DNA from 3 places in the Vibrio ishigakensis genome. Region 1 is predicted to be linked to each of the others. Evidence: predicted binding sites of a transcription regulator. Region 1 holds the regulator's gene; each other region holds the start of a gene.

Region 1 (7,345 bases):
TCTGGATGAACCCACCAACCACCTAGATCTGGATATGCGTCAAGCACTTACCCTTGCCCTTCAAACCTTCGAGGGTGCTATGGTAATCGTCAGTCACGATAGGTATCTATTGAAAGCGACAACAGATGATTTGTATCTCGTACACGATCAAATGGTAGAGCCCTTCGACGGCGACCTTGTGGATTACTACAAATGGCTGACCGAGCAACAAAAGCAACAGAAAAAAGCCGAATCTAATGCTGATCCAAAAAGCACAGAGAATTCAGCAGCGGCTAAAAAAGACCTCAAGCGTAAGCAGGCCGAGTTTCGCAAGCTAACCGCACCGATACGAAAGAACATCACTAAACTCGAAACCCATATGGATAAGCTCAACCAAGCTTTAGAAGGTTTTGAAGAGCAACTTAGCGATACAGAAATGTATCAGGCGAAAAATAAGGCTAAACTTACTCAGGTCTTAAGCCAACAAGCCGAAGCCAAAGCGGAGCTCGAAGAGGTCGAAATGGAATGGATGAGTGACCAAGAGACCCTAGAGAGTATGCAGGCTGAACTGGACGCAGAATTGAATCTATGACGGAAAGCACGCCCAATAGCAATTTGACCATCGATAGCCTGTGGCAATTTAGCCTACAGTACTACTCCGAGCGGGAAATCAAAGAGGCGTGCCTTACCCTACAGAATCAATTTCACGGCAACGTAAATCTACTGCTTGCCCTTCGTTGGCTCGATCAACATCAGCTATCTTTTCCAAACCAAGAGTGGCCGCGAATGCTCCAAAGCCTTGGACGCACCGAGCCACTTTTGCACCAGTTTCGCGAACTGCGACGTAAAACAAAGCAGCACCTACCTGACACCCTATATCGTGAGTCTCTGCAATTCGAACTCCACCTAGAGCGCCAGCAACAAGCCGATATTGTCGATGCCATCCATCAGTTGCAGTTAGATAAGGTAGAGGTGCCACATTTAACCGATGACTACTGCCATCAACTGGGAGCGGAACACATAGCCTTTATCTTTAGTAAGCATTAAAAGTATGGATACCCTATTCAAGCCACATTGGAGCATGACCAACCCTCACCTGCAGACCCTGCTGCCTAGGTTTGTGCGCAAGGCGCCATTATTTACTCCCATGTGGGAGTGCATCCAAACCCCAGACAGTGACTTTTTAGATCTCGCCTGGAGCGAAGACTGGAATCAACTTCAAGCCTATCGCAAACCTATTTTTGTGCTTTTTCATGGACTAGAAGGAAGTTTCAACAGCCCTTACGCTAATGGTCTGATGCAAGCCTTTGCGCAAAGAGGTTGGCTATCGGTGATGATGCACTTTCGCGGTTGTAGCGGTAAACCAAACAAGCAGGCCAGAGCCTACCACTCGGGAGAAACCGAAGACGCGCGCCTTTTCTTAGAGCACCTGCACCAACGCTTCCCATACAATCCCAAAGTAGCAGTAGGCATCTCCCTTGGCGGTAACATGCTGGTGAACTACTTAGCCAAGTACGCCGACCAACCTCTACTGAATGAAGCGACCATCATCTCGGCACCACTGGATTTAGCCGCCTGCTCCAAACGTATCGAGCGTGGCTTTTCAAAGCTTTATAACAGTTACCTATTGGGCTCGCTAAAGCAGTCGGCCCTACAAAAACTTCACCTGTTGGAAGACAAACTTGGGATCGATAGAGAGACCATACAGAATATGCGCTTCCTTCATCAGTTTGATGATGCGATTACGGCTCCCTTGCATGGTTTCTTGAATGCGCGTGACTACTATCAAAAATGTTCGGGCCTTCCTAAATTAAATCAGACCTCTATTCCAATAAATCTGATCCACGCCAAGGATGACCCCTTTATGACCGATGAGGTCATCCCAAATTTCAAGCTGGCAGACAACATCACCTACCACCTAATGCCAAAAGGCGGGCATGTTGGCTTTATTCAGGGCACTCCTTCGTCACCAAAATTCTGGTTGGAGATGGTGGTTCCCGCTTTTTATGATAAATTTGTATCTTCAATTTATTACCAAGATGTAAATCATGATCGTACCCTGGCAAGAAATTAGCCCTGAGACCCTAGAAAACCTAGTCAAAGAATTCGTGCTTCGTGAAGGCACAGACTATGGAAGTGTCGAGGCAAGCCTACAAGACAAAGTCGATCAGGTGCTTATGCAGCTAAAAAACGGACAAGCTGTCATCGTCTATTCAGAATTGCATGAGACAATAGACATCAAAGTAAGCCAAAACTCACAACTACTATAAACTCACATTCGACAAGGAACGTCATGTCAGCCAAGCATCCCATCATAGCGGTAACCGGTTCTTCTGGAGCAGGCACTACCACCACCTCAGAAACCTTTCGCAAGATGTTCAACATGATGAAGGTTCAGGCTGCGTGGGTAGAAGGCGATAGCTTTCATCGCTTTACTCGCCCCGAGATGGATGTCGCTATTCGCAAAGCCAAAGAGCAAGGTAAACACATCAGCTACTTTGGCCCTGAGGCTAACGACTTCCCAGCCCTAGAAGAATTTTTTAAAGAGTACGGTGAGAAAGGCGAAGGTAAGGTACGCCGTTATCTGCACACCTTCGATGAAGCAGTTCCCTATAATCAGATGCCGGGTACCTTTACTCCGTGGCAAGAACTGCCTGAGAACAGCGACCTGCTTTTCTATGAGGGCCTGCATGGCGCGGTAGTGGACCACAACTGTCATGTGGCCAAGCATGTGGACCTTCTGATCGGCATGGTGCCTATCGTAAACTTGGAGTGGATACAAAAATTCGTTCGTGATACTCGCGATCGTGGTCATTCTCGAGAGGCGGTTACCGACTCTATCGTTCGCTCAATGGACGACTATCTGAATTACATCACCCCGCAATTTTCACGTACACATATCAACTTTCAACGCGTTCCGACCGTAGACACCTCAAACCCGCTAAATGCGAAAGGTATCCCAAGCCTAGATGAGAGTTTTGTGGTGATTCGAATGCGCGGATTTAAAAATGTCGATTTCCCATATCTGCTGGCTATGATTGATGGCTCTTTTATGTCTCGCCACAACACCTTAGTTGTGCCGGGAGGCAAGATGAGCTTTGCGATGGAGCTGATTATCAGACCTATCCTGCAACAGCTTTTAGAAACCGGAAAGATAGGCTAAACGATACACAGCACACACTCTTGTCCGAGACTGTGATAAAAGCCACAATTTTGTTTACATTTTCGGCAATTCTGACCGATCAAAATCAAGAAATGTGGCAAAAAAAAGGATACTATTCGTAGTACAAAATAAAAGTAGTAGCAGCAACTACAAGCCTTGAACACTCATAGGCAACAATACAAATATGCTCGCTAAAGAGAGGAAGATAAGAATATGGTTTTAGGTAAACCTCAAACGGATCCAACATTAGAATGGTTTTTGTCCCACTGTCATATCCACAAATACCCTTCTAAAAGTACGCTGATCCACGCTGGTGAAAAAGCGGAAACTTTGTATTACATCGTCAAAGGCTCTGTTGCCGTTCTAATTAAGGACGAAGAAGGTAAAGAAATGATTCTTTCTTACCTTAACCAAGGCGACTTCATCGGTGAGCTAGGTCTTTTTGAAGAAGACCAAGAGCGTACAGCTTGGGTTCGTGCAAAATCACCTTGTGAAGTTGCAGAGATCTCATTCAAGAAGTTCCGTCAGCTAATCCAAGTGAACCCAGACATCCTAATGCGTCTGTCTTCACAAATGGCGAAACGCCTACAAGTAACTAGCCAAAAAGTTGGTGACTTGGCGTTCCTAGACGTTACTGGTCGTATCGCACAGACTCTACTGAATCTTGCAAAACAACCTGACGCTATGACGCACCCAGATGGCATGCAAATCAAGATCACTCGTCAAGAAATCGGCCAAATCGTTGGTTGTTCTCGTGAGACAGTAGGTCGTATCTTGAAGATGCTAGAAGAGCAGAACCTTATCTCAGCTCACGGTAAGACTATCGTGGTATATGGTACTCGCTAAGCCGAATTCAGATTCAAAAAAACCGCTACTTAGTAGCGGTTTTTTTATGCCTAATTGTTGGTGCTCTCGAATATCTTGTCTGCCGAGGCGGCCACAAAGCCATGGTAGAGCTCGCCTTGGTTATCTTGATAACGCTTGGCAAACTCGTAGAACCCACCAGGGATAGAGTGCACAGCATCAGAGAATGCTACGTCCACTTTGTCCGCCATAGTCGATGACTGCTCTAATAACACCTTAGGAGAGCCTTTTACTTCTCCACCCGAGCTGTTAATGGCAAAGCCTTTTTGCTTCAAAAAGCCGTTCACCTCAGCCACTTCCTCATACTCAGCCAACTGATTCACGCTTACCGTAAAATGATTCGCTCCATAGCCATGCGCCGCAACCCAAGCTGCATACTCACTCTCGCTGGCTAGGATCTGATATTCACCATAGCTAAGGTCCCACAAGCGACCTTGATGTAAGAAATCGGAGCCAGATAGCTTGTCTGCATCGATTTGGTCTACCAGCTTAAGCACAACATTACGCAACTCATTCGAGCACAGGTGCAGTTGAAGCTGGCTGATAAACACCTTTGGCATTTTAGGGTCAGGGTGCTGATAATGCTCTGCAATCAGCTTTTTACTCTCGAACACATAGTCGCCACCTTTCTCGTAACCAAGCTCAATAAAAGGCTTGGCTAGAGTCGGCAATGACACAGGGTCGACACCAAAGGTGCGCAACGCGATGTGGTCGTTAATCAAAGCTTGGTCTTGCTTTAGCAACTCATGAATCGTGTGTGATGACGGGCACAGACGCTCGCAAAAATCACCCCAAAGTTGCTCGAACAGTTGTTCAGCTCCCATATTCCCTCCTTGAAATTACATGGTGATGCCCGGTGATAGAGACTCAGGCAATAATGGCTCAGCACCGTGGATAGATGCCATTGGATACGCGCAATAATCCGCCGCGTAAAACGCGCTCGGTCTTAGGTTGCCAGAAGCACCCGGGCCGCCAAATGGTGCATCACCGCTAGCTCCGGTAATCGGGCGATTGCGGTTCACGATTCCGGCACGGATCTCATCAGAGAACTGTTCCCACTCAGCATCGCGCGTCGAGATTAGCCCAGCCGATAAACCATATTGAGTGTCGTTAGCCAGCTCAATCGCCTTCTCAAAGCCAGAATAGCGCACAACCTGCAGCAGTGGACCGAAGTACTCTTCATCCGGTAGGGTATCGATAGCAGAAGCTTCAAGGATAGTCGGAGACAAGAAAGCACTCTCACCAAGCTCACCTTTGAGAAGGTACTCTGCGCCCTTACCTACCAACTCTTCTGCCGCAGCAACGATCTGCTGCGCTGCAGTGCGGGAGATGAGCGTGCCCATGAAAGGTTGGTCGTCTGCAAACGGCTGGTCCATCTTAAGCTGCTTAGTCACCTCTACTAGACGAGCGACCAAAGCATCACCGGCCTCACCCTGCGGCACGTAAAGACGACGCGCACAGGTACAACGCTGACCGGCACTGATAAACGCCGACTGGATAATGGTGTACACAGCTGCATCTAAGTCGCCATATTCTTCAGAGACGATAAGCGGGTTGTTGCCCCCCATCTCTAGCGCCAACATCTTCTCTGGCTGACCCGCAAACTGACGATGCAGGATATGACCGGTATTAGCGCTACCGGTAAACAATAGGCCATCGATCTTATTTGAACTCGCTAGTGCGATACCCGTTTCTTTACCACCTTGCACTAGGTTGACCACACCCGATGGAAGGCCTGCTTCTTGCCATAGTTTGACTGCAAGCTCACCACAAAGCGGAGTCAGATCAGATGGCTTAAACACCACAGTGTTGCCAGCAAGAAGTGCAGGAACTATGTGTCCATTTGGAAGGTGTACTGGAAAGTTATATGGGCCAAACACAGCTAGCACACCCAGCGGGCGATGTTGTAAGGTCACATCGTTGGCACCTACCTGCTTGTGTTTAGTACCGGTTCTTTCGTGATAAGACTTGATGGATAGACCTATCTTGCCCGCCATTGCAGCGGCTTCTGTGCGAGTTTCCCAGATAGGTTTACCCGTCTCTTTAGAAATGGTCTCAGCGATCAGCTCAGCGTTTTCTTTTACTAGATCTGCAAAGCGCAATACTATCTGTTCGCGCTCTGCAAAGCTCTTCTTTTTCCAACTAAGAAAGCCAGTGCGTGCGGCCATTACCGCTAGCTCTACTTGACCTTCAGTTGCGCTGTGTCCTTGCCAGATAGTTTGGCTGTTATACGGAGACTGAGACTGGATATCGGCGCCTTGGCCAGAGATCCACTCCCCTGCAATAAAATGCGTTGTCATTCCAATCGTTCCTTGTTTGTTTTATTGAACCTATTGTGCGGTCATGCGCACCCAATCACCGCTGGCGACCTCTAGAGCCTCTGCCACCTCTCTAGACAAGATCACCGTCTGGGATTCATTGTCGAAGGCTGCCGGCTGAGCCACCGCTCTGAAGTTTTCAAAAGAGGTATTACAGATCAGATAGTGCTGTGTGCTGCTGTGTTCAGCGATAGAGACCTTAGCTCTGAAGGATTGCCTTACGGTATCGATATTGTTTAGGTCACATTCAACCGTTGGACCTGCATCGAAGATGTCGACATAATCACGGCAGATAAAGCCTTCTTTTTGCAAAAGACGCAAAGCAGGTTTGGTGTTGTCATGCACCTTGCCAATCACAGCTTGGGCTTCTTCGCTCAATAGGTTGATATAGATAGGCAGCTTAGGCATCAAATCAGCAATAAAGCCCTTGTTGCCTGTACCTGTTAGATAATCTGCATGGGTAAAATCTATAGAGAAAAAGTGGTCCTGTAGCCATTCCCAGAATGGAGACTTGCCCTCAGCATCAGACACACCGCGCATCTCAGCAAAGATGGTCTGTGAGAATCTATGTGGGTGCTCTGCCAGCATTAAGAAGCGACACTTAGACATCAATCTGCCGTTGAGGCCGCCTCGAAAGCTCGGGCGTAGAAACAGGGTACAGATCTCAGAACATCCGGTGTAATTATTGCCGAAAGTCAACAGACGAACTACGTTGTTAACCCCCAAAGCCTGGGATGAATGAACCACCTTGCTGATGTGGTAAGAATAAAATGGTACGTCCCAACCAACCGCGGCCTCTATACCTGTAGTGCCGGCTACCTCACCGGTTTCACTATCGAACCCAACCATCAAGTACCCCTCATCTCCGGGTTCGGTGACATCGGGCTTAGCAAAGCTATTTATTGAATGATCGATTCGATTGTTCAGCAGGGTTTCGTTCACCGGCAAGGATGTAAATCCATGCCCCGACTCCTCTGCACACATATAGAGAGCGTTATAATCTTCCTTGGTTATTGGGCGT
Region 2 (7,345 bases), 890 kb from region 1:
AGATCAGACTCACGCTGTTTTCGAGCACGCTCTTGCACCTGATTAGCGCGACGCATCTCAACCAGCGCCCCTTCCAAGCTGTTTTGCTCAATATAGTTAAGGCCCAAGTAGAGGTGCAAAAAGCCCAACTCATAATCGGCAGGCTCGTAATTGGTCAAGTTGTCATTGACCGCCAAAGCCCCGACGCTAGTGGCAGTATCCGAGATGGAAATAACCGCTTGATCTTGCCATTGGCGAACCGCTCTATCACTCGCCTCAAATGCTGACTTACTCTCAGGGTACGATGCAGCCAAGAAGTCGATGCGCCCCCTTTCCATATTATCTAGGATGTCACCTGCACGGCTCTCGGGCAGTTGCTCTTGAGCCTTGAGATAATCACCGCTGCTGACAGCCTGATAAACGGAACGATTCTGCGCAGAATAATGACTAAAAAGGTTACCCGCAGAGAGAGAGGCACAGGCGGTAAGAATCGCACTACAAAATACAACTGACGCGGTACGATACAGCTTTTTACCTTGTTTCATTAGCCAACCAGCATAGGTCCTAAAGGCTTGCCACCCACTAGGTGCATATGAATATGGTATACCTCTTGGCCACCATAAGAATTACAGTTCACGATCAAGCGATAACCGTCTTCTGCAATGCCTTCTTCTTTAGCAATCTTGGCTGCCACGGTAAACATGCGTCCTAGCGCGCGTTCATCGTCTTCGGTAACGTCATTTACGGTAGGAATAACGTGGTTAGGAACAATCAGAATATGAGAGGGAGCTCTCGGGTTGATATCTTGGAATGCTGTCACGAGATCGTCTTGATAAACCAGTTCAGTTTGGATCTCTTGACGTATGATTTTACTAAAAATTGTTTCTTCAGCCATGATAGGTCTCAGCTCAATTCAATGGTTTAACAAGAGTGCACCAAGGTGTCTAAAAAAGCAATTGCATCAACAATCTAGCGATTCTCAAACAACCAAAAATGAACAATAAGATTTAATGCCACGCCCGCTACTTGCAATTTTATGCAAAAACCCCAATCTTTCAGTAACCAGCGCACGTTAATTCCCATTTGTAAGTACGGCTAGGTACTTAATTTTTCTCAGTTTACAAACTAATGTGCGCCTCAATAATAAGAGGTATAAAGCATGCCAGTTCAGATTGGTATTATTGACCAAGATCCGATTCGCTTGGTCACTCCCCTGTTAGATGACCGCGCGGTCAGTCGCCATATGATCTTTATCGGGGTTGCAAATCAGCGCCCTATGTTTGAAAAGCTAGAAGTCGTTCTGGCAAAGCGCGATATCAAGAGTGAGTTCTTCGAGATCCCGAATGTTTCAAACACTGCCAAGATTAAATCTTGTGTGATGGAGTTGGCTAAGCGTTTGAAAGAAGAAGGCGACACCATCAAATTCAACGCCAGTTGCGGCCTAAGACATAGACTCCTTTCTGTCTATGAGGTTGTGCGTAGCTTTGATTGGCCAATCTTTGTCGTGGAACCTAATACAGATAGATTGAGCTGGCTTTACCCTGATGGTCAGATTGACGCTCAGGTTCAAGACCATATCACCATCAATGACTATCTCACCATCTTTGGTGCTGAAGCCGAATTCCCTACCGAAGAAGACATGATCCATATCGACGATGTGCTTCTTGGCGTATGTGAAAAGTGGGCAAGTCACGCCCTAGAGCTTGGCCCTGGTCTTGCCACCCTAAACTTTCTTGCTACAACCTGTCGTAAAGAGCAGAAACTGGATGTGGAGCTCTCCACCAAACAGCAAGGTTATCGTGAGCTGAATATCCTGCTAGAAGACTTGGTTCAAGCGAACCTTGCAGACTACGCTAACGGCGTACTCACCTTCCATTCTGAAAAAGCGCGTCGTTTCTCTAACGGCGAATGGCTTGAAGCACTGGTTCATGCTCATGTTAAGCAGATCCAAGCCGAGTTATCGACACTGCAAGACTGCTCATTGAACGTTCAAGTTAGTCGTAAAATAGGTGAGAAAGAGATCCGCAATGAGCTCGACGTTGCTACGGTTGCGAATAACAAGCTGCATATCATCGAGTGTAAAACCAAGGGTATGCGCGATGACGGCGATGATACTCTGTATAAGCTAGATACCCTTCGCGATCTACTAGGTGGTCTCCAAGCACGCGCTATGCTTGTAAGCTTCAGACCGCTGCGTCACAACGATATCACTCGTGCTGCAGACTTAGGCCTTGCACTTATTGGTCCGGATGAACTACTTGACCTTCATGCCCACCTGAAAAAGTGGTTCTTAGCTGCAGGCGGCACCGAAGACTTCCCTTATTGATAAACAAAAAACCGGAGCGCAGTGCTCCGGTTTTTATATATCTGTTTTAGTAATTAGGCTAGAACCTTACGCGCCGCTTCCACTACTGTTTTAATCGAAAGCGCTTCAATCTCCTTCATCTTAGCCGAATCTGGGATTTCTTGTTGGGTACGATTAATAATAACCCCAGCAACACAGCCTGCTCGCAGACCTGAGCTTGCACACATGGTCAACAGGGTTGCAGACTCCATCTCAAAATTCAGAACGCCCATCTCTTGCCACTCTTGCATCGAATCTTTAAAGCGACGCACAACGCGTCCAGTAAAGGTGTCGTAGCGCTCTTGGCCTGGATAAAAGGTGTCACTGGATGCAGTAACGCCGGTATGTACAGTCGCGTTTTGTTCTACTGCGGCCTCTTTCATCGCAAGGGCAATGTTGAAATCCGAAACAGCAGGAAACTCCATTGGAGCAAAGTGCAGGCTAGCACCGTCGAGGCGTACAGATGCTGTAGTCACTATCATGTCACCCACATTCACATGTGGCTGAATAGCGCCGGTAGTACCGACACGTAGGAAGGTATTGACACCTAGCTGCGCCAACTCCTCTACAGCAATAGAGGTCGATGGACCACCGATACCTGTCGAACACACCACTACCTTGTTGCCATCTAGCTCTGCCAAATAGAGCGTATATTCGCGATGACTAGCAAGAAACGTTGGATTATCCATACAATCGGCAATGCGTTTTACGCGCTCCGGATCGCCAGGAATGATAGCCAGTGTTGCCCCTTGCAGGTCGTTTTGATTTACACCTAGATGAAATACATTTTGTTGAGCGCTCATAGATGACTCGCTTATGTTCGTTAAGTAAGGCTTTACCTTAGTGAGTTTCCCCACAAAGCAAAGTGAGCTAACTCACAAGTTGTAGGGATTCCAAGTTGTTGATTTCATAGTTAAACGGTTGCCATCACAAAAAACGCCACCGCGAATGCAGTGGCGTTTAACTATTGGCGTTTTTTTATACCGGATGTTGGAAGCAGGCGTTAATGGACTCACCTAGCGCACGCAATACATCACTGCGTGAGATAATGCCCACTAGTTTCTCTTCATCCACGACCGGGTAAACCTTCGGCTTACCGACCTTCATCATCTCAGCAAGTTCGATGATGGACATGTCTGGGTGCACGCTCAGTACCTCTTCATACATCACGTCGCTAACGATGTGCGTGTCCTGGCAGTGATAACTTACCTTGATAAGTTTTTCCAAGAGGTCTTGCTCGGACAAGAAACCCACTACCTTTTCACTCTCATCGATCACCGGACCTCCTGGGTTCTTCGCTTTAAGAAATTTTTCCAAGGCCGCTGAAAGGGACATATCAGAGGTGAAGGTCACCGCTTGATGAGACATGTAATCTTTGACTTTCAATGATTGCATATGGGACTCCTTTCCAAAATCTTTGCTAATACAATTTAAGTGTCGACTAAATTTCTGAAATTTCTAGGTTATTTCAAGGATTTTGTTTTATATCTCATTCATAAACACTCTAAACACAAAAAAGTGGGATAAGTTACGGAAATTTCGCCACTTTTTACCAATATGGGCTAGGGTTTATCTGAGCAAATGGATTTGATGCCCTATGAGCCGGAAAACGTATCACCTCATTCTTACGTCGCTAACACTATTAATGGTCACTTCCCCCTCTTTCGCCGAAGAGGAAGAGCTTACTGCGCCTCCTTGGTCGGTGGAGATACCCGCTGTGCCCGAAAAGTTTGACTGGCTGCTGGTTAAAAAAGGCGAACTTCTTGGAGGGGACATCATCGCCATGTATGACGACAAGGTGGAGTTCGATAGCGATGAGGTGGGCATACATAAAATAAAGATGAAGGACATCAAGGAGCTTAGAACCAAAGACATAATGCAGCTTCGATTTCTCGACGGAAGCATTATAGAAGGTCATATCATCATTACCGAAGATAGCGTCTATACAATGGAGAATCCCGACCAGACGTTTCCGAGAGAAGAGCTCCTATCTATTACACCATCTGAAAAAAGTGGCGAAAGCCTCTGGGCCGGGGAAATCAGTGCTGGTCTTAACTTCAAATCTGGTAATACCGAAAGCTTTGATTATTACTTTGATGCTGAGGTTCGCTATCTAAGATCAACTGGTCGATTCATTTCCACCTATCGCGGTGTGTTTGAAAAGGTAAGAGATAAAACCACAGACACTGTGGTAACAACTGAAGACAACCACAGGTTTACCGCCAAATACGATTACTACTACTCCAAAAAACTCTTCTTAACCTTGCCTAGCTATGACTTGGTCGTTGATACCTTTAGGAATATTCGCTACCAAACCTCGCTAGGTGTTGCTGCGGGTTATGAGGTCATAGACATCAAGGGGATGGATCTTGAGGTTTACGCAGGTCCTAGCGTTCAGGCCACTCACTTTGAAACGGTAGAGCCGGGTGAAGATGAGGTCGTATACTCTCCGGTGCTCGCGTTTGGTTTCGACTTTGAGGTAGACCTCACTTCAGATATCGAGTACTTCCTGGTCTATGATGCCAAACTGGTCAATGAAGAATCGGGGCTTTATATACAGCGCACCGAGACTGGTTTTGAGATAGAGCTTATCGATGACTTTGACCTCGAAATCACTGCCGTCATAGACAACACACTAGAGCCTGTTGCCGACGAGAATGGCATCAAGCCTGAAGCGACCGACATTCTGTTCACCATAGGCATAGAATACGAGTTTTAAAGTGTTGATTTTAATAGAGATCAGTTTGATACTATTTAGGTCACATAAGTTGTTTAAACGGAATTAATCATACTATGAGCGAAGAAAAACAAGTTCCAGCCGAAGAAACTCAAGAAGCGGCTCCTGAAACCCCGACTCCACCAGCCAAAGACCCAGTTAAGACCTTAACTCGCAACGTCTTTATCGTGGTTGCTATCATCTTTGTTTGGTACCTGTTTGCTGATAGACACACTCCTTGGACAGACCAAGCTAGAGTGCAAGCCTATGTCATCCCAATCGTGCCTCAAGTTGCAGGTAAACTAGTCGAAGTCAACGTTACTCAGGATCAGGGCATCGAGCGTGGTGATAAGCTGTTTTCTATCGACCCATCTGATTACCTACTTGCGGTCGAGACAGCGGAAACGCAGTTAGAATTGGCCGGTCAAGACATCGGTGCTGGTACGGCCAATGTAGCTACCGCGCAAGCACAATTGGTAGAAGCGCAAACCAACCTTGAACACATCAATGCGCAGAGTGCGCGCGTTTTCGAGCTCGAGCAAAAGAAACTCTTCTCTAAATCTGAGGGCGATAAAGCCCGTGCTGCTATTAAGCAAGCCCGAGCTCAGGTTCGCAGTGCTCAGGCTAACCTTGAAAAAGCCAAATCTCAGCTCGGTGCTGAGGGTGAAAACAACCCGAAGATCCGCGCGGCTATGGCTCAGCTTCAAAAGGCACAACTTGACCTAAGCCGAACTACGGTGCTTGCCCCAACCAATGGCGGTATCACTAACCTTCAGGTCGATGTGGGGTACTATGCAAACCCTAGTCAGCCAGTGATGACCTTCGTCGATGCTGATGATGTATGGATTGAGGTTTACCTAAAAGAGAATAACCTAGCCAACCTCAAGGTAGGTGATGATGCGGATATCGTACTCGATGTATTGCCGGGTCGAATCTTTAAGGGCAAGGTGCGCAGTATTGGCTTTGCGGTGCAGACAGGCTCAACCAATCAAGTGGGCGGTTTGGTTTCAGTGAAGACCTCATCAGGGTGGCTACGCGACCCGCAACGCTTCCCTGTGATCGTTTCCTTCGAAGAAGAGGTGCCACAAGGGCTTCGCCGTGTTGGCGGACAGGCAGACGTGCAACTCTATACGGGTAGCAACTTTGTGCTAAACGCCATTTCTAAGGTATATATCCGTCTATTGAGCTGGATTTCCTATGTCTACTAACACCCTATCTTGGTGGGAAAGACTGACCGGTGATGCTAATAGTATTCGGCAGGTAAGGTTTGCGCTGGGGGTTTCCACCTCAGCCACCATTGCCTACACCTTCAACTGGCCGCTAGCCTTCCTATTCCCTATCTTTACCTGTCTGTTGCTCTCCTTTCCCATTCCTAGGATGGCCCCAAAGCAGATAGGCAAGATGATGGTGGATACCCTAAAAGGCTTTGCCTTCGGTCTTGTATTCTCGGTATCACTGACGCGCTTCCCGATCCTATTCTTGATCTTGATGTTTCCGGCGCTGTTCTACTGCTACTACTACCTGAACCGCGGTGGTTCGTTCTGGCTCACCCTAATGAGCATGCTATCCCTACTCATTCTGCCGATGCTCACCTACACAGCAGAGGGTTTGGCAATCGGTTTTTCTATGGGCTTTGTAGTCTCGGCGTGGGCGGCAATCCTATACACCTTTATCATGCACGTTTTAGTGCCTGACCCCCAGCATATTACTTTGCCAGAGAAACCGGGCTTTCAGGACGTATATATCCCAATAGCCGCTCAGTTTGCGCTAAAGAGTACCCTAGTGGCCTTTCCTATCGTGGCGTATTGCATCACCTTTGCGCGCATGGATTTGCTTCTTACTATGATCTTCGCAGCTATCTTTACCCTTAAACCAGAGCTAAGTGCAGGTAAGGATGCAGGCAGGAACTCCCTCATATCCACTATAATCGGTGGCTGTGTGGCGTTTGTCTTTTACTGGGCGATTGTGGCTGTGCCCATATTTGCGTTCTTTATCATCCTCTATTTTGCTATCGCCCTGTATATGGGCTCAAACATTTTCTCTACCTCTCCCAAGGCGAAGTACTTTGGGTCTGCGATGACCTGCATCATAGTCTTGATAAACGGTAACCTAGGAGCGGATTCAGACTTTCTCAGCTCCTTTATCTCGCGAATCTTTTATATCTCTCTTGCCATTCTTTATATCGTGGCCGCGCTTAAGGTGCTGGACGCGTTTTGGTTCAATAAAAAAGCCGCTCAATAGAGCGGCTTCTTCTTGATTAGTTAGCTTGTGCTAGCAGTTTGTTGTTGGTCGCTGTGGATAGCTTG
Region 3 (7,345 bases), on a different replicon from region 1:
CGTTGTGCAGCACATAGCTAAAGTACTGAGATTTAGGATCCCAAGCGTGCTCTTGTAGCGCTTGACTAAACAGTTCAATGTCTTGGTCATAAGCGGCCACATCGGCATCCAGTTCAAGGGTTTTAGCAATGTCTTTTAGGATGCGCGCCGCACGTATGGTGTAAGCCGAGTTGCACGAGCACGCAACGGTCTCTCTTAAGTCCGTACTCTCATCATGAATGACTCTATGCTGGGCTGGATAGTCATCCCAGCCGCCGGTATCCCATGGGAAAATGTCCCAAGTACGTAGGATATTTGATTGAAGGTTGTTGGTGGCTGAGCCTTCGCCATGACCTGCCAGATAAGCGTAGAACTGTTTAACGCTGCCATACACCTCTTTTAAGAACTCCAGATCACCCGTCTTATTCCAGATCTCTTGCAGAAGGTAGATCTGGATAGGAATAGGGCTACCATGGCTGATATAAGCGGAGTGGGTATCCCCCTCAGGGGTCAGATAGGTGCGCAACGTCTCTTTCGCGCGCTCCACGTCATAATCCATCAGTGCCATACCGATGAAGCCAGAGTCCCAAGTGTATAGGCAATCCCACCATTTACCTGGGGTGTTGTGCTTGATGTATTGGCGACGAGTATAAACCGGATAGACCACATTCAGGATCTCGGTGGCCGCCATTCTTTCTTGACTGAACTCATAGGTCTCACCGCTAGGCATGGTGTTCATGCGTACGCGAGTTTCACGTGCACTATGGTAGACAGTCTCTAGCTGTTCATCATTAGATTGGATAAAGCGATTGATATCGGCCAATACCTTTTCACGGTTCCCCGAAGATACCTGCGAGTAGATTACTTTTGAGGTATGGCTATCCACGTTGATAGGACGCATAAAGGCATTAAGGAAATGACCCTGTTGATCGCCTTGGATAATAGACTGATAGGTATTTGGCACAAACAGGCGTAATGAGCGATCAAGCTCGCTGCTGAAGATCTGACGTAGCCAGCAGCTGTCATGCTTCCAGGTAATACCGTAGAAGTTATCTGAATCTTCATATTTTAGGATAACGCCATAGTCCCCTATGTACTCTATCTCTGGAGTGTAATTCTTGGCCTCTTGTGGGAAGCTTACTTGGGCTACTTGTTCCTTTTCAACAACAACAATTGAGTCGAATACTACCTCTTGTTCGGTAGCTGAGGTTAGGGTGAACTCGAGATTTGAGCTCAGTGCTCCTAGTGGCAGTTCTGCCAGTGCAAACTCATCGTCCGTTGCGGTAAGCTCCACAGTGCCTGAAAGATCTCCAGAGAGATCAAATGAGGCCGCCGCTTGGCTTGAATAGCGAATCAGTGCCACGGCATTGCTGAATGATTTGTCATTGGCATCAACCTGATAGCTGACCCAATCACCTTTTTCTGCGCCAAATCCGGTGCCGATACCGCTGCCGCCCACTAGGTTGTGTCCACGAAACTCAGCGCGCTTTAAGCCATCCTCTGTGTTGTGGTCTGTGCGACGCATGGTGGCAAATTTCAGCTCTTGGTAATCAACCGCATCCAGATAGATAGCGTCAGTTGGCAGGTATGGCTCAACAAGCTGCATCTCGATATCGTGATCACCCATGCTGGTTGGCATCAGAGGATAGTTAAGGTTTGCCGCTAGATGCAGGTTAAGGTTTTGAGTCACGTCTGTGTTGTTTCTATAGTCACAGCGAATCAGGCGACAATCTTCACCCGCCGCAGACACTGAAACATCGCAGTAAACCTGATCTTTCCATTCAATCTCATAACGGTATGAATAGTATTCGTGATTTGGTGACGCTTCCCAAGCATGGAATGCAGAGGCCCATTTTTCGTTAGGCACTATCATTTGACGGCGGAAGTGACCTGGCATGACGGTGACATCGAAGCGTAGGCCTCGATCATTATTTGCTACGTGAGCAACACCGGCATAGTTCTTTGAGTATGGGCCCCAGTCTGGCAGGCTCAAATCTTGATTCTTTTTGATAAATGGCATTGTACAACTCCAAGATTGCCAAATTGGTTGACACTAATAAGGCCAACATTAATAAATCGATTTTCTTGTGAAATGATATTCATCAAGATGCAAAAGAGTGTAAAGGGCGTGACTTCACACTCTGGTTGATTAGGTTTGGTTAAATTCGTTCTACCTGACGTGGGTCTACTGGTTGGCCGCTTCGAGAAGACTCAATAGCAGCAAAACAGAGTCGTAGACCTTCTAAACAGGACTCCGGGGTCCCCTGTGGGCGGCGCTTATGGTCGATAGCTGACATGAGATCGCCCATGGTGCCTTTGAAGGCGGCAGGGAACCAATCCGGGGTGACAGAGATATTGGCTTGTCCTTTATGATTTACGACCTTGATAGGTCGGTCGCTTGCACCAAGAGAGCCCCCCTCAAGAGAAGCGACTCCTTGGGTACCACACACATGGTAAGAGCCTGAATCCTCGTGGTGTGAAGAGGCGCGCATGTTGATGCTGACTTGGGCGTCGCCAAAGTCGATGTTGACCGAAACCAGAGTAGGTACATGAATGACTTGCTGTGGAGTAGTGGTTGCTTTGGCGTATACCGAACGGGCTTGCTTGCCAGCAAACAAGGTGGCCACAAGATCAAACCAATGGATGGCAAAGTCATAGCAGATAAGGTGCTCGACCTCGGCCAATGGATGTCCCTTCATTATCAGGTCATGAGGCCAGTAGACATTAAAATCCGCCGAAACTATCTCTCCAATATGTCCCTTGTCGACCACCTCGCGCAGCGCATAAAAGTGGGGGGCAAAGCGGCCGTTTTGGTTGACCGCTAGGGTATTGGAGCCTTGTTTTGCCAGTTCACACAACTCAAGACCGTCGGAGATTGCCTCGACGAATGGCTTTTGGCTCATGACATTCTTACCCGCTTTCAAGGCCGCTTTTACCACGCTCGGGCGAATGTCTACATGCAGCGCCAGATCGACGATATCAACGCTTGGATCGCTCAAAACATCGCTGTAATTGGCAGTAATATAGGCATCAGGAAAGAGCTCTTTTTGGAACGACTCAGCGCGCTCAAGCTTAATATCGCAAAGGGCAACGACCTTCCAACCGCACTCTTTATAGGCGCTGGCTTGGACTCGACCTATGGCGCCGCAACCGATCAGGGCAACCTTGTGCTGACTTTTAGGTTGTGGGTAGAGAGGTATCTCGATGTCGAACTGTTTGATGTCCGTTTGGGCAATAGAATTATATGGCATTTGGCCTCCTACTTAAGACGAACCGGTTGGCGTGTCTCGGCACTCTGTTTGGCCGCATCCACAAACTTCTGACCCAGAAGGGAGTAATGGGCACCGCACGGGCCCTCGACTTTGCCTCCATCATCGATAACGCGATTTAGGTATTCGAAGATGTCTCGCTGCTCACCGAAGTCGTGAACCGCCAGCTCACGTACCTCTGGGTGAGCACTGGTTTGCACCTGCACATGGGTAGCGTAGTCGCGACTCATGATGGTGCCTTGGGTGCCTACCACAACAAAGCCACAGAAGGGCTGCGGCTGAGTGACCCAAGGGTCGGTAAATGTGCCCCAACGGGTTTGGAATGAGGAGAGGCCTGCTGGATAGCGTGCAATGACGATGCTTTGCTCATCCACTTCATATCCGGCTGGAATATGGGAAACTGCGGTCACTTCTTCAGGCATCTCACCATCGCGGAACCAGGTACCTATGGTGACTCCGTAGCCAAGATAGTCGAGCAATGAACCGCCCCCGGCTGCCTTGCTATACCACCAGGTTTCATTTGGGTCAGGCGTTTCGGTCACCTCTTTTTTACCGTGCAGATGGTAAAGAGGGCCTCGGTTTCCATCATAGTAGTGCACCTCGGTGACCTCTCCAATCTCGCCAGCATCAATCATGGCTTTGGTGGTGCGATGGGTGTCATACCAAGCCAAGGGCCAGTTCACGCAGAGATGCACCTTATGTTGATTGGCTACACGAATGGCCTCCTCTGCATCGGCGGTACTGGTCGAAAATGGTTTTTCTAAAAGAATATGGATGCCACGCTCGGCAAGTCGCTGGGTCCACAGAGTATGGTCATCGGTCACCGAGCAGACGATGCCTAGGTCAGGCTGAGTCTCCTCAAGCATCTGTTGCCAGTCGGTGTACATGAGTTTGTGAGGGATCTCTAGATCATCACAAACCGGGATCATTCGTTCGTTAGTTGGGTCGTAAACGCCAACTACTTGGTAGTCTTTTGATTTCTGGGCAATCTCTAGCAGGTCGCCGATGTGCATTTGATCGAAGCAAATGCCAACCACTTTTTTTACTGTCATGTCGCTATTCTCAATATGTCTTTACAAATATATTATGCAAGGATACTAGCAACATTGTTCTTGATTAAATGTGATAGAAATCAAAATCGAATTCACATCATCCAAATAATGCATTTAATGCTGGACTGAGGTCAGTCGAAAAATGACGAAGTCCCCTTATATAAAAGGGTTTGGATGAATTTTCATGTTTTGTTTGGAGATTCAGACTTCTGTTAATCCCTGAGATACCAATCACAGTTCGTTGAAGTTCAGTTAAAAGCGCGCGTGATATTTGATTAGAATCAATACCTGTCTCATCTTTACTCTTATTGTTGTAAATACAAAAATTAAGCGCTCTTTGATTAATTGATATATGACGAGGGTGAACTGTCACTACGCTCAGTGCATAGGTGATGGTGCAGACTGACTAGTATGGGGATTGAAATGAAATATAGACTCGGAATAGACATGGGCGGCACGGAAATCAAAATGTCGATTCTTGATGAGCAAGAACATGCGGTTCTACAAAAGAAGTTCTTAACTAATGATGATCCAAACGACCCAATGAGTTGGGCCGACTCTTTGATGCGCGCAACCGATGAGATGTTGGAGGATTTCGATGGCGAACTGCTGAGTGTAGGGGTAAGTGTGCCTGGGCTAAACGATAAAGCGTGTGAAAAGATTTTATCTATGCCTGGTCGTCTTAAGGGCATTGACACCTTTGATTGGACACAACTTACATCAAGAACGTCTAACGTCCGAGTTATTAATGATGGCAAGGCGGCGCTGCTGGGTGAGCTGCACTCTCAGAACTTCAACCATGTCTCCGATGTGGTGATGCTAACCCTAGGTACGGGCGTCGGCGGTGCCATTATGATTGACGGTAAGCTCTATCAGGGGGCTCGAGGCGTAGCGGGTCACATAGGCCATATCTGTCTTGACTGGCAGCAGGAGAAAGGCATTACCGGAATTCCCGGCAGTTTTGAGGACAGCATTGGTAACTCAACCATAGCCAAACGCACTAACGGTCGCTATACCTCAACCTATGATCTCGTTCAGGATGTTAAGAAGTACGATGAATTTGCCATCAGTGTTTGGCTGGAATCAGTCAGGAAGTTGGCCATCGCCATCTCTTCCATCAACAACATACTGGACCCTGAGATGTTTATCCTCGGCGGAGGCATACTTAATGCTGGTGATGAGTTGTTTAATCCGTTGTATGCCTATCTTAAAGAGTATCAGTGGGCACCCACCAACGAGGATATTAAGCTAGTCCCTGCGGTGAATGGCACATGGGCGGGCTCTATCGGCGCTGCGCTCTTAGGAAAGTCATACAGCTAACTCGAACCATCACTGTTTGTTATTGCAATGCGCTCAGGCCAGATAGGTCTGGGCGCATTTTTGCTTTTCTGCGCCCCTTTGGTTTCTGTTTTTGGGTGTGATTCACCACTTTCTACGAGTATCAAGCCCGTGGGCCCTTGGGCTCACGGCTATGAGTCCCTTGAAAGAGAGGCGGCAAGTCATGCTTAGAAATTTCAGCGGTGTCATATTATTGGGATGAATTTGATTTGGTTAATCTTGTTAATTTCACACATTCAAACTTATGCACTCACATGATCAGCGCAAATATGTACTATCTGTAAGTACAAGTTCTGAATAAATTGCCAGCCTTGTGATGGCTTAAAAGAATGCAACGATAACGGGTGCGTGAGAGTAGTATGACAGCAGCAATGATAGAAAAGGCTTGGTGGAAAGAAGCCACGGCTTATCAGATTTACCCAAGGAGCTTTAAAGACAGCAATGGCGATGGTATCGGCGATTTGAATGGCGTGACCTCGAAGCTGGATTATCTAAAGGATCTTGGGATCGACCTTATCTGGATCTGTCCTATCTTTGCTTCTCCTAATGATGATAACGGCTATGACATCAGTGATTACCAAGACATCATGGCCGATTTCGGCACCATGCAAGACTTCGACCGTCTTCTTGCAGAAGCGCACAAGCGTGGCATCAAGTTGATCTTGGATCTGGTGCCAAACCACACCAGTGATGAGCATGCGTGGTTTAAAGAGTCTCGCTCTTCTCGCGATAATCCAAAGCGTGATTGGTACATCTGGAAAGATGAAAGCGAAATCAATAACTGGGAGAGTATCTTCAAGGGCTCTATCTGGGAATATGACGAGCTGACCGACCAATATTATCTGCACTTTTTTTCTAAGAAGCAGCCCGACCTCAACTGGGAGAATCCTGAGGTTCGTGATGCCATGTGTAACATGGTCAACTGGTGGCTAGAAAAGGGGATTGATGGCTTTAGAATCGATGCCATTAGCGTAATGAAGAAGGCCCCAGGTTTGCCAGATCTGCCGAATCCTGATGACCTTGACTATGTGCCTTCTATTCAGGCCATGATGAATGTGGATGGCATCATAGATTTTGTGGATGAAATGTGTGAAAGAACCTTCAACAAACACGGTGCAGTGACGGTTGGTGAAGCCAATGGTGTGAATCCAAGCAGTGCCGTTGACTGGGTGGGCGCACAGCACAATCGCCTGAATATGATCTTCCAGTTTGAGCACTTAGCGCTATGGCAGGAGGGTGAGAGCAATCAACTGGATCTGGTGAAACTTAAGCAGGTGTTTAACCAGTGGCAACAGGGCATGCATGGTGTGGGTTGGAATTCACTGTTTGTGGAAAATCATGATATCCCGCGAGTGGTCTCCAAATGGGGGGATACAGACAACTACTGGTATGAGAGTGCCACGTCCATCGCCGTGATGTATTTCTTAATGCAAGGCACTCCCTTTATCTATCAGGGCCAAGAAATTGGGATGACCAATACCCAGTTTCAGCGAGTCGAAGATTTTGACTGTGTACTGATGAAGAATCAGGCAAAAGAGATGCAAAGAGAAGGCATGAGTGACCAGGCTATCATCCAAGCCCTTGCCCCTCATGCGCGTGACAATGTGCGTACCCCAATGCAGTGGGATAGCAGTGAGCATGCAGGTTTCAGCAGTGCAACCCCATGGCTTGCAGTGAATCCTAATTATTCAAAGATCAATGTCGCTT

What was found. Region 1 encodes CRP, which controls carbon source genes, mostly activating them, when cyclic AMP is high. Its sites were predicted from a motif close to TGTGANNNNNNTCACA; they were not measured.
Positions count from the first base shown of each region.
Region 2: the regulator CRP is predicted to act here: its motif matches at 3,188-3,203, upstream of udp (uridine phosphorylase).
Region 3: the regulator CRP is predicted to act here: its motif matches at 4,521-4,536, upstream of Pcarn_RS17095 (ROK family protein).

Region 1 covers NZ_AP024881.1:209,910-217,254, reverse strand. Annotated here, with positions in the region: gene Pcarn_RS01015 (ABC transporter ATP-binding protein) at 1-571, shown strand, start outside; gene Pcarn_RS01010 (TIGR02444 family protein) at 568-1,026, shown strand; gene Pcarn_RS01005 (hydrolase) at 1,031-2,053, shown strand; gene Pcarn_RS01000 (YheU family protein) at 2,028-2,249, shown strand; gene Pcarn_RS00995 (phosphoribulokinase) at 2,273-3,142, shown strand; gene crp (cAMP-activated global transcriptional regulator CRP) at 3,356-3,988, shown strand; gene Pcarn_RS00985 (DUF1338 domain-containing protein) at 4,039-4,830, opposite strand; gene astD (succinylglutamate-semialdehyde dehydrogenase) at 4,846-6,306, opposite strand; gene astA (arginine N-succinyltransferase) at 6,337-7,345, opposite strand, start outside.
Region 2 covers NZ_AP024881.1:1,102,373-1,109,717, reverse strand. Annotated here, with positions in the region: gene Pcarn_RS04975 (COG3014 family protein) at 1-524, opposite strand, end outside; gene hinT (purine nucleoside phosphoramidase) at 524-874, opposite strand; gene Pcarn_RS04965 (DUF1887 family protein) at 1,139-2,305, shown strand; gene udp (uridine phosphorylase) at 2,359-3,126, opposite strand; gene Pcarn_RS04955 (CBS domain-containing protein) at 3,302-3,718, opposite strand; gene Pcarn_RS04950 (DUF481 domain-containing protein) at 3,921-5,042, shown strand; gene Pcarn_RS04945 (HlyD family secretion protein) at 5,117-6,247, shown strand; gene Pcarn_RS04940 (DUF2955 domain-containing protein) at 6,237-7,280, shown strand; gene Pcarn_RS04935 (hypothetical protein) at 7,297-7,345, opposite strand, start outside.
Region 3 covers NZ_AP024882.1:717,968-725,312, forward strand. Annotated here, with positions in the region: gene Pcarn_RS17080 (MGH1-like glycoside hydrolase domain-containing protein) at 1-1,999, opposite strand, end outside; gene Pcarn_RS17085 (Gfo/Idh/MocA family protein) at 2,139-3,230, opposite strand; gene Pcarn_RS17090 (Gfo/Idh/MocA family protein) at 3,239-4,300, opposite strand; gene Pcarn_RS17095 (ROK family protein) at 4,724-5,620, shown strand; gene Pcarn_RS17100 (glycoside hydrolase family 13 protein) at 5,998-7,345, shown strand, end outside.